Regions from separate parts of the Streptomyces sp. NPDC049687 genome, predicted to be linked through region 2. Evidence: riboswitches for the same ligand, from Rfam matches in the RefSeq annotation. Region 2 holds a riboswitch; the other holds the start of a gene.

Region 1 (4,493 bases), on a different contig from region 2:
CGTCGCCGAGAATGGCGCGGGCCGCGGGGACCGGCAGGTCGCCCTGGCCGAGGTGGAGGACGTCGGCGCCGGCGGCGTGGGCGACGTCCGCGCGGTCGTTGACCGCCAGCAGCTTTCCGTGCCGGGCACAGGCGTCGGCGAACACCTTCAGGTGCTCCAGCTCCTGGGCCGCCTCCATGCCCTTGTCCCGCAGCTGCACGATGTCGACTCCGCCGGCCAGGACCGCGTCCAGGAACTCAGGGAGGTCGCCCTGTCGGGTGCGGGCGTCCGTGCAGAGGTAGAGGCGGGCGTCGGCGAAACGGGCGCGGGCGGTGTCGGGCATGCGTGAGTTCCCCCCAGGGCGGCGGCGTACGAGGGCGGCGGACCGGCCCTCGTACGCCCCGGGTGTGTCGGTTGTCTTCCTCTGGTCAGACGGCGAGCGCCTGGGCGCGGCGCTTCACCTCCGTGCCACGATTCTCGCTCAGGGCCTGCGCGGGGGTGCCGGGCAGGCTCGCGTCGGGGGTGAAGAGCCACTCGAGCATCTCTTCGTCCGTGAAGCCGTCGTCCCGCAGGAGCGTCAGGGTCCCGGACAGGCCCTTGACCACCTTGTCCCCGTCGATGAAGGCGGCGGGGACGTGCAGCGCGCGGTTCTCACCGCGGCGCACGGCGATGAGCTGGCCCTCCTTGACCAGCTGCCGGACGCGCGTCACGTCGACATCGAGCATTTCCGCGATGTCGGGCAGGGTGAGCCAGGCGGGGACGAGAGCATCGATCTTTGCGTCAATCTCGGTCACGAGAACAAGCCTGCCATCTGCCACTGACAGTCGGAAGTCGGGCCGCGACGAGTCGCCGGCCGTCCGCGGCGCCGTCGTGGCCGGGCGCGCCCCCGCGACGGAGCCGAACCTCGGCGGAGCCCGGCCCCCTAGGGCCCCGCAGTCGCGTCCTTCAGGGGGCGGGCCGGGTCCGCGAGCGCCTCCGGGTCCATGCGCCGGGCGGCCTCGATCAGGCGGCGGCCCTGGGCCAGGTCACGCGGCCGGCCGACGGCCAGGAGGGCCACCAGGCGGTCCTCGCGCAGCCAGCACACCGTCCACGCCGGGCCGGACCGGTCACCGCGCCACACCATGCGGTCGGCCACGGCGTGGTGACCGGCGTACTGGACGAAGCGGCCGAACTGCTCGGACCAGAAGTACGGCACCGGGTCGTAGACGGCCGGGGGCTCGCCGGTGGCCGCGCCGACGATGTTCGCGGCGACCGTGCGCGGGCCCTGGAGGGCGTTGTCCCAGTGGTGGACGAGGAGCCGTTCGCCGTACCGTCCCGAGGGGAAGGACGCGCAGTCGCCGACCGCGTACACGTCCGGCACGGACGTGCTCAGGTGGGCGTCGGCCACGACCTCGTGGTGCGCGCCGAGTTCGACGCCGGAGCCGGCCAGCCAGGCGGTGGCGGGCCGGGCGCCGATACCGACGACCACGGCGCCGGCGGGCAGCCGGGAGCCGTCGTCGAGGACGACCGCGCCCGGTTCGACACGCTCCACGCGCGCGTGGGTGCGCAGATCGGTGCCGCTGTCGGCGTACCAGGAGGTCATCGGGGCGGCGACCTCGGCCGGCAGGGCACCGGCGAGGGGGCGGTCGGCGGCCTCCACGACGGTGACCGCGCAGCCGGCCTCGCGCGCGGCGGTGGCGAACTCCGCGCCGATCCAGCCGGCGCCGACGACCACGATGTCGTGCTGCCGGGCGAGCACCGGCCGCAGCCGTTCGGCGTCGTCCAGGGTGCGCAGCAGATGGACGCCGGGGACGCCCTCGGCGCCGGGCAGCCGGATCGGTTCGGCACCGGTGGCGAGGACGAGGACGTCGTAGGGGACCGGCCCGGCCTCGGTGTCCACCTCGTGGTCGGCGGGGCGCAGGCCGAGCACCTCGCGGCCGAGCAGCAACTCGATGCCGAGGCTCTCGAAGTCGACGTCGAAGGCGGAGCCCTCGGCCTTGCCGAGCAGGACGGCCTTGGACAGCGGAGGCCGGTCGTAGGGCTGGTGCGGCTCCGCGCCGATCAGCGTGACCGTGCCGTCGAAGCCCTGTTCGCGCAGCGCGACCGCGGTCTGCACACCGGCCATGCCCGCGCCGACGACGACCACCCGCCGCCCCGCCGGCCTGTCTTCTTCCCGCGTCTGCTCGCTCACCTGATCACCATAGACACCTGACGAATAGTCAGTCAGCGGTCGTGTGCCGTGACCTGCTCCACAACGCTCGTACCGCTGCCCTCCTGCGACTCCCAGGCCCAGGTCTCCTCCAGGCGCACCCGGCCGTCGGGCAGTGCGACGACTGTCGACACACAGCGCCCCGAGGACGTCGTCCCGTCGTGCTTGAGCTGGACGTACCGGAAGTCGAGCCGGTCGCCCTCACGGGTACCCACGAGATGCCCGCGTACGACGTCGCCGCCCCCGTAGTCCGCCCAGATCACGCCGTCCCGCTCGTGGTACGTGAAGCGGGTGCGGGTGCCGACCTGGCCCGGGGCCTGGTCGGCGACGGGGGCGAGGACGAGGCCGTCCAGCGAGCCGGGCATGACGAAGGCTCCCTTTACACAGGCGTGGAACCACGGGCTAGGGTGACCCAACGTAGAGCACTCGCGGGAGCCCGGACGCACCGGGCTGAGAGGGAGGCTGGCGGCCTCCGACCGTACGAACCTGATCCGGGTCATGCCGGCGAAGGGAGGGGCTGGACGCCCATGTCGCGTACACGTACATCCGATGTCCTGGTCGTCGGGGGCGGGATCATCGGCCTGGTCACGGCCTGGCGGGCCGCGCAGCGCGGGTTCGCCACGACGGTGGTGGACCCCGAGCCGGGCGGTGGGGCCGCACGGGTGGCGGCCGGGATGCTGGCCGCCGTCACCGAGCTCCACTACGGCGAGCAGACCCTGCTGGGCCTGAACCTGGCCTCGGCCCGCCGCTATCCGGACTTCGCGGCCGAACTGACGGAGGTCACCGGGCAGGATCTCGGCTACCGCCGGTGCGGCACGCTCGCGGTGGCGCTGGACGCCGACGACCGCGCCCACCTGCGGGAACTGCACATGCTGCAGGCGCAGTCGGGGCTGGAGTCGGAGTGGCTCACGGGGCGGGAGTGCCGGCGCCTGGAGCCGATGCTCGCGCCCGGGGTGCGGGGCGGGCTGCGGGTGGACGGCGATCACCAGGTCGATCCCCGGCGGCTGGCCGACGCGCTCGTCACCGCGTGCGAGCGGGCGGGCGTGGTCTTCCGCCGCGCGTGGGCCGAACGGCTGTCCGTGACGGGCGGGCGGGCGTCGGGGGTCGTGACGGGGGACGGCACGGCGTTGGAGGCGGGGCAGGTGGTACTCGCGGCCGGAAGCCTCAGCGGGCGCCTCGCGGGCGTCCCGGAGGACGTACTGCCCCCGGTCCGGCCGGTGAAGGGGCAGGTGCTGCGGCTGACGGTGCCGCCTCGGTTCGCGCCGTTCCTGAGCCGTACCGTGCGGGCCGTCGTCCGAGGGAGTCAGGTGTATCTGGTGCCGCGGGAGAACGGCGAGCTGGTCGTGGGCGCCACGAGCGAGGAGCTGGGCTGGGACACGACGGTGACGGCGGGGGGCGTGTACGAACTTCTGCGCGACGCCCACGAACTGGTGCCGGGGATCACGGAACTGCCGTTGACGGAAACCCGCGCGGGACTGCGCCCCGGTTCCCCGGACAACGCGCCGCTGCTCGGGCCGACGGACCTGGACGGGCTGCTGCTGGCCACCGGGCACTACCGCAACGGGGTGCTGCTGACACCGGTGACCGGTGACGCGATGGCGCACGCCCTTGCCACCGGTGAACTCCCCGACGAGGTCCGTCCCTTCACACCCCGGCGCTTCGGTGCCGCCGCCCTCACGGAGCAGCCCGCGTGAACATCTCGGTGAACGGCGAGCGGCAGGTGGTCGCTCCCGGTACGGCCCTCGACAGCGTCGTACGGTCCCTGACTCCGGCGCCCTCCGGGGTGGCCGCCGCGCTCAACGAAACCGTCGTCCCGCGCGCGCAGTGGTCCGCCACGGCGCTCCGCGAGGGTGACCGCGTGGAAGTCCTGACCGCCGTGCAGGGGGGCTGAGCGCCATGGCCGACGATCTCTTCGTCCTCGGGGGTACGTCCTTCTCGTCCCGTCTGATCATGGGTACGGGGGGTGCGCCCAGCCTGGAGGTGCTGGAGCGGGCGCTGGTGGCGTCCGGGACCGAGCTGACGACGGTCGCGATGCGGCGGGTGAACCCAGAGGTGCGGGGCTCCGTGCTGTCGGTGCTCGAGCGGCTGGGCATCCGGGTGCTGCCGAACACGGCGGGGTGCTTCACGGCCGGGGAGGCCGTGCTGACGGCCCGGCTGGCGCGGGAGGCGCTGGGCACCTCGCTGATCAAGCTGGAGGTCATCGCCGACGAGCGGACCCTGCTGCCGGATCCGGTGGAGTTGCTGGAGGCGGCGGAGACGCTGGTGGACGACGGGTTCACGGTGTTGCCCTACACGAACGACGATCCTGTGCTGGCGCGGAAGCTGG
Region 2 (4,493 bases):
GACGCTGCTCTGCGCGATCGAGAAGAGCAGCAGCAGCGGCAGCGCGGCACCGGCGTAGGCGAGGACGAGCGTGTTCACCACGGACGCGATGTGGTCGCGGCCGATACGGATGCCGGCCCGGTACAGCCCGCGCCAGCCCATCGCGGGATTGGCCTCGTGCAGCTCCCAGACCGCGGACGTCTGGGTGACCGTCACGTCGTCGAGGACGCCGAGGGAGCCGATGATGATGCCGGCGAGCAGTAGGCCACTCATGTCGATCGACGGGTACAGGCCGTGGATCAGGCCGGTGTTGTCGTCCGTGTTGCCCGTGAGCGCGGCCCAGTCGATGAACCAGGAGCCGAGGAAGCCGATCAGCAACAGTGAGATGAGGGTGCCGAGTACGGCGACGGACGTACAGGCCGAGAGACCGTGGCACAGATACAGGGCGATCAGCATGATGGCGCTCGACCCCACCACGGCCACGAGCAGCGGGTTCGAGCCCTGCAGGATCGCGGGCAGGATGAAGAAGTTCAGGATCAGGAAGCTGGCGGCGAGCGCCACCAGCGCCATGACGCCCCGCAGCCGTCCGACGACCACGACGGCGACGGCGAAGATGACGGCCAGCACCGTCATGGGAACACGGCGGTTGACGTCGGTGACCGAGTACTGCAGGTCCTTCGGCGCCGAGGGCTCGTAGGCGACCACGACCTTCTCGCCCTCGTGCAACTGCCGCGACTGGTCGGGCTGGACGATCTCGGTGAACGTCCGGCCCTTGTCGTCGCCGGTGTCCACGCGGATCGTGGCCTTCTTGCAGGTGCCGTTCGCCTCTTGCTCGGCGGTGGAGCCCTCGGCTGTGGAGGTGTCGCCGGTCGGGGCGTCGGCGGAGGCGTTCACCGACTGGCAGCTCACGCTCACGACTTTGGTGACCGTGGCCTGCTGGGTCTGCCGGTCGAAGCCGACCCCGGTGCGCTCGTGCGAGGGGGCCCCACCCGGCCACAGCACCACCAGCCCGACCAGCACGGCCGCGGCGAACGGGATGAGGATCGCCGCGATGACCTTGCGGAGATGCTTGGAGACGGGGGCGGCCGGGCCGTGACTGTGGCTGTGCCCGTGCGTATGCCCGTGCCCACCACCGGAACCGGGACCGTCCCCGCCACCACGACCATCGCCGTGCCCGTGGCCTCCGTTGTGCCCGTCACCGGGACCGTGCCCGTGGCCCCCGCCGTGCCCGTCACCGGGACCGTGCCCGTGGCCCCCGCCGTGCCCGTCACCGGGACCGTGCCCGTGGCCTCCGTTGTGTCCGTCACCAGGGCCGTGGCCCGGCCCGCCAGGGACTCCACCATGCCCCGGCCCCACCGCGGAACCAGGGCCATATCCCGCACCGGGCGGGCGGCCCGGCCCATAGCCCCGTGGGTTGTCGTGCCCGCGGCTGTCTGCGCTGTTGAAATCGCGGTCCCCCCCGCGTCCTTGAGCGGGACCGCTTCGGGGGCCGTTCACAGGGCCTTGCCCAGGACTGTGCGCAGGGCCTTGCCCAGGACTGTGCGCAGGGCCTTGCCCAGGGCCGTGCCCACTACCGCTTCCAGGGCCGTTTCCGGGGCCGCCGCCGACCCCGGGCCTGCGGGGCGGCTCGGATGGCGGGTACGGGGGCTGGTGTGTCGTGGTCACCGCCCGATCATCGCAAGAACGACGGAGGCCCACTGTTCACCGCGCCACAAATGACGCTAGCGTGGAGCCACCTTTGCACACGCGGGAGCTCGGAGCACCGGGCTGAGAGGGCGCTGACCTCCGTCTTTGCGATGTTTCACGTGGAACGTCACTTGACTTAGTGATGTTTCACATGGAACGTCGGCAGACGGTAGCCGCTGCGTCGACCGCCGAACCTGTTACCGGGTAATGCCGGCGTAGGGAGTAGGTCTCATGACCAACAAGGACGCACGCACGCCTGCCTTCACGCAGAACGCGGCCAGCGATGAGGCGGCCGACACGGCCGACGCAAACACGGCCGACGCGACCAGTGAGAAGGCCGGGAAGTCCATCGGCTGGCACAAGGGGTACATCGAGGGCACCCGCCCCGACCTGCGTGTGCCGGTTCGCCAGGTGCACCTCACCAACGGGCAGTCGGTCACCCTGTACGACACCTCCGGCCCGTATACCGATGCGCTCGTCGACACCGACGTACGCAGGGGCCTGGCGCCGCTGCGCGAGAACTGGATCATCGCCCGCGGTGACACCGAGGAGTACGCGGGTCGTCCCGCCCGTCCCGAGGACGACGGCATCAAGCACACCTCGCCGCGCGGCGGACTGCGCAACCTCGACGCGGTGTTCCCGGGACGGCCGCGTCTGCCGCGCCGCGGCCGGGACGGCAAGGCGGTCACCCAGCTGGCGTATGCGCGTCGGGGGGAGATCACGCCCGAGATGGAATTCGTGGCTCTCAGGGAGAACGTTTCTCCTGAGGTGGTCCGCGAGGAGATCGCGGCGGGACGCGCGGTGCTGCCGGCCAACGTCAACCACCCGGAGATCGAGCCGATGATCATCGGCAAGCGGTTCCTGGTGAAGGTCAACGCCAACATCGGCAACTCGGCGGTGACCTCCTCCATCGAGGAGGAGGTCGAGAAGATGACCTGGGCGACCCGTTGGGGCGCCGACACGGTCATGGACCTGTCCACCGGCCGCAACATCCACACCACCCGTGAGTGGGTGCTGCGCAACTCCCCCGTCCCCATCGGCACGGTGCCGCTGTACCAGGCGCTGGAGAAGGTCGACGGCAGGGCCGAGGAACTGACCTGGGAGATCTACAAGGACACCGTCATCGAGCAGGCCGAGCAGGGTGTGGACTACATGACGGTTCACGCGGGCGTGCGCCTCCCGTTCGTCCCGCTCACCGCGCGCCGCAAGACCGGCATCGTCTCGCGCGGCGGCTCGATCATGGCGGCCTGGTGCCTCGCGCACCACAAGGAGTCGTTCCTGTACGAGAACTTCGAGGAACTCTGCGAGATCCTCGCCGCCTACGACGTCACGTACTCGCTGGGCGACGGCCTCCGGCCGGGCTCGATCGCGGACGCCAACGACGAGGCGCAGTTCGCGGAGTTGCGCACGCTCGGGGAACTCAACACGATCGCCAAGCGTTTCAACGTACAGACCATGATCGAGGGCCCGGGACACGTCCCGATGCACAAGATCAAGGAGAACATCGACCTTCAGCAGGAGATCTGCGATGAAGCTCCGTTCTATACGCTCGGCCCGCTGACGACGGACGTCGCGCCGGCGTACGACCACATCACCTCCGGCATCGGTGCCGCGATGATCGCCTGGTGGGGCACGGCCATGCTCTGCTATGTCACGCCCAAGGAGCACCTGGGCCTGCCCAATCGTGACGACGTCAAGACCGGTGTCATCACCTACAAGATCGCCGCCCACGCTGCCGACCTCGCCAAGGGGCACCCCGGGGCGCAGGAATGGGACGACGCGCTGTCCGACGCCCGCTTCGAGTTCCGCTGGGAGGACCAGTTCAACCTCGCTCTCGACCCGGACACGGCAAGGGAGTTCCATGACGAGACGCTGCCGGCCGAGCCGGCCAAGACGGCTCACTTCTGCTCGATGTGCGGGCCGAAGTTCTGCTCCATGAAGATCTCTCAGGACATCCGCCGCGCACACGGTGGGAGCCGGGAGGAGATCGAGGAGGGCATGGCCCAGAAGTCGAAGGAGTTCGCGGCGAGTGGCAACCGGGTGTATCTGCCCATCACCAACTGATGCGCCCCGGTAGGTGACGGGGAGCAGTCAGGCCCGGCGTCCTGGGGCCGAAGGCGAGGGCGTCGGTGCTTGACTGGGCTCATGACTGCGCGATCCATGAGCAAAGGTGCCAATCTGCCGGTCGACTCGCCCGTCGTTCGTGCGGAACTCAGCTGGTCCGAGGGGGCCGCAGGACCGGACGTCGACGCCTCGGCCCTGCTGCTGACCGCCGCCGGACGGGTGCGTGACGACGGTGACTTCGTCTTCTACAACCAGCCGTGTCATGCGTCCGGCGCGGTGACCCACCTCGGCAAGCAGAGGGCCGACGGCGTCATGACCGACACCGTCCAGGTGGACCTGGGCTCGCTGGAGAGCGCCGTCGAGCGGGTGGTGCTGTGCGCGTCGGCCGACGGCGGCACCTTCGGGCAGGTGGCCGGACTGACGCTTCGGCTGCTCGGCCCGGACGGGCGGTCCGAACTGGCGCGCTTCGAGATGCGGGCGGAGACGGAGACGGCGTTCATCGGCGGCGAGCTGTATCTGCGCGAGGGACGCTGGAAGTTCCGTGCGGTCGGACAGGGGTACGCCTCCGGACTCGCGGGACTCGCCACGGACTTCGGCATCACCGTCGACGAGGAGCCACCCGACGCGACCGCGCCGCCCACCCCGGGTGCGGCCGCACCGCCGTCCTCCGACGCGTCTGCCCCGCCGTCCCGGGCCATGGACTTCCCACCGTCTCGGACCGGCGCTGCGCCGCCACCTCAGCCGGGCGCGGTACCGCCGGCCCC

Evidence for each region. Region 2 has a riboswitch for thiamine pyrophosphate ahead of thiC (phosphomethylpyrimidine synthase ThiC). Riboswitches for the same ligand answer to the same signal wherever they lie in the genome.
Region 1: it holds a riboswitch for thiamine pyrophosphate, as region 2 does, so the genes downstream of both, thiO (glycine oxidase ThiO) here and thiC (phosphomethylpyrimidine synthase ThiC) in region 2, are expected to answer to the same signal.

Annotation. Positions count from the first base shown of each region.
Region 1 covers NZ_JBITLN010000001.1:414,870-419,362, forward strand. Annotated here, with positions in the region: gene thiE (thiamine phosphate synthase) at 1-322, opposite strand, end outside; gene ACIBVL_RS01905 (Rv2175c family DNA-binding protein) at 408-773, opposite strand; gene ACIBVL_RS01910 (NAD(P)/FAD-dependent oxidoreductase) at 902-2,149, opposite strand; gene ACIBVL_RS01915 (hypothetical protein) at 2,182-2,532, opposite strand; TPP riboswitch at 2,586-2,697, shown strand; gene thiO (glycine oxidase ThiO) at 2,695-3,861, shown strand; gene thiS (sulfur carrier protein ThiS) at 3,858-4,058, shown strand; gene ACIBVL_RS01930 (thiazole synthase) at 4,064-4,493, shown strand, end outside.
Region 2 covers NZ_JBITLN010000003.1:721,157-725,649, forward strand. Annotated here, with positions in the region: gene ACIBVL_RS13250 (YibE/F family protein) at 1-1,335, opposite strand, end outside; TPP riboswitch at 1,716-1,904, shown strand; gene thiC (phosphomethylpyrimidine synthase ThiC) at 1,897-3,729, shown strand; gene ACIBVL_RS13260 (VWA domain-containing protein) at 3,811-4,493, shown strand, end outside.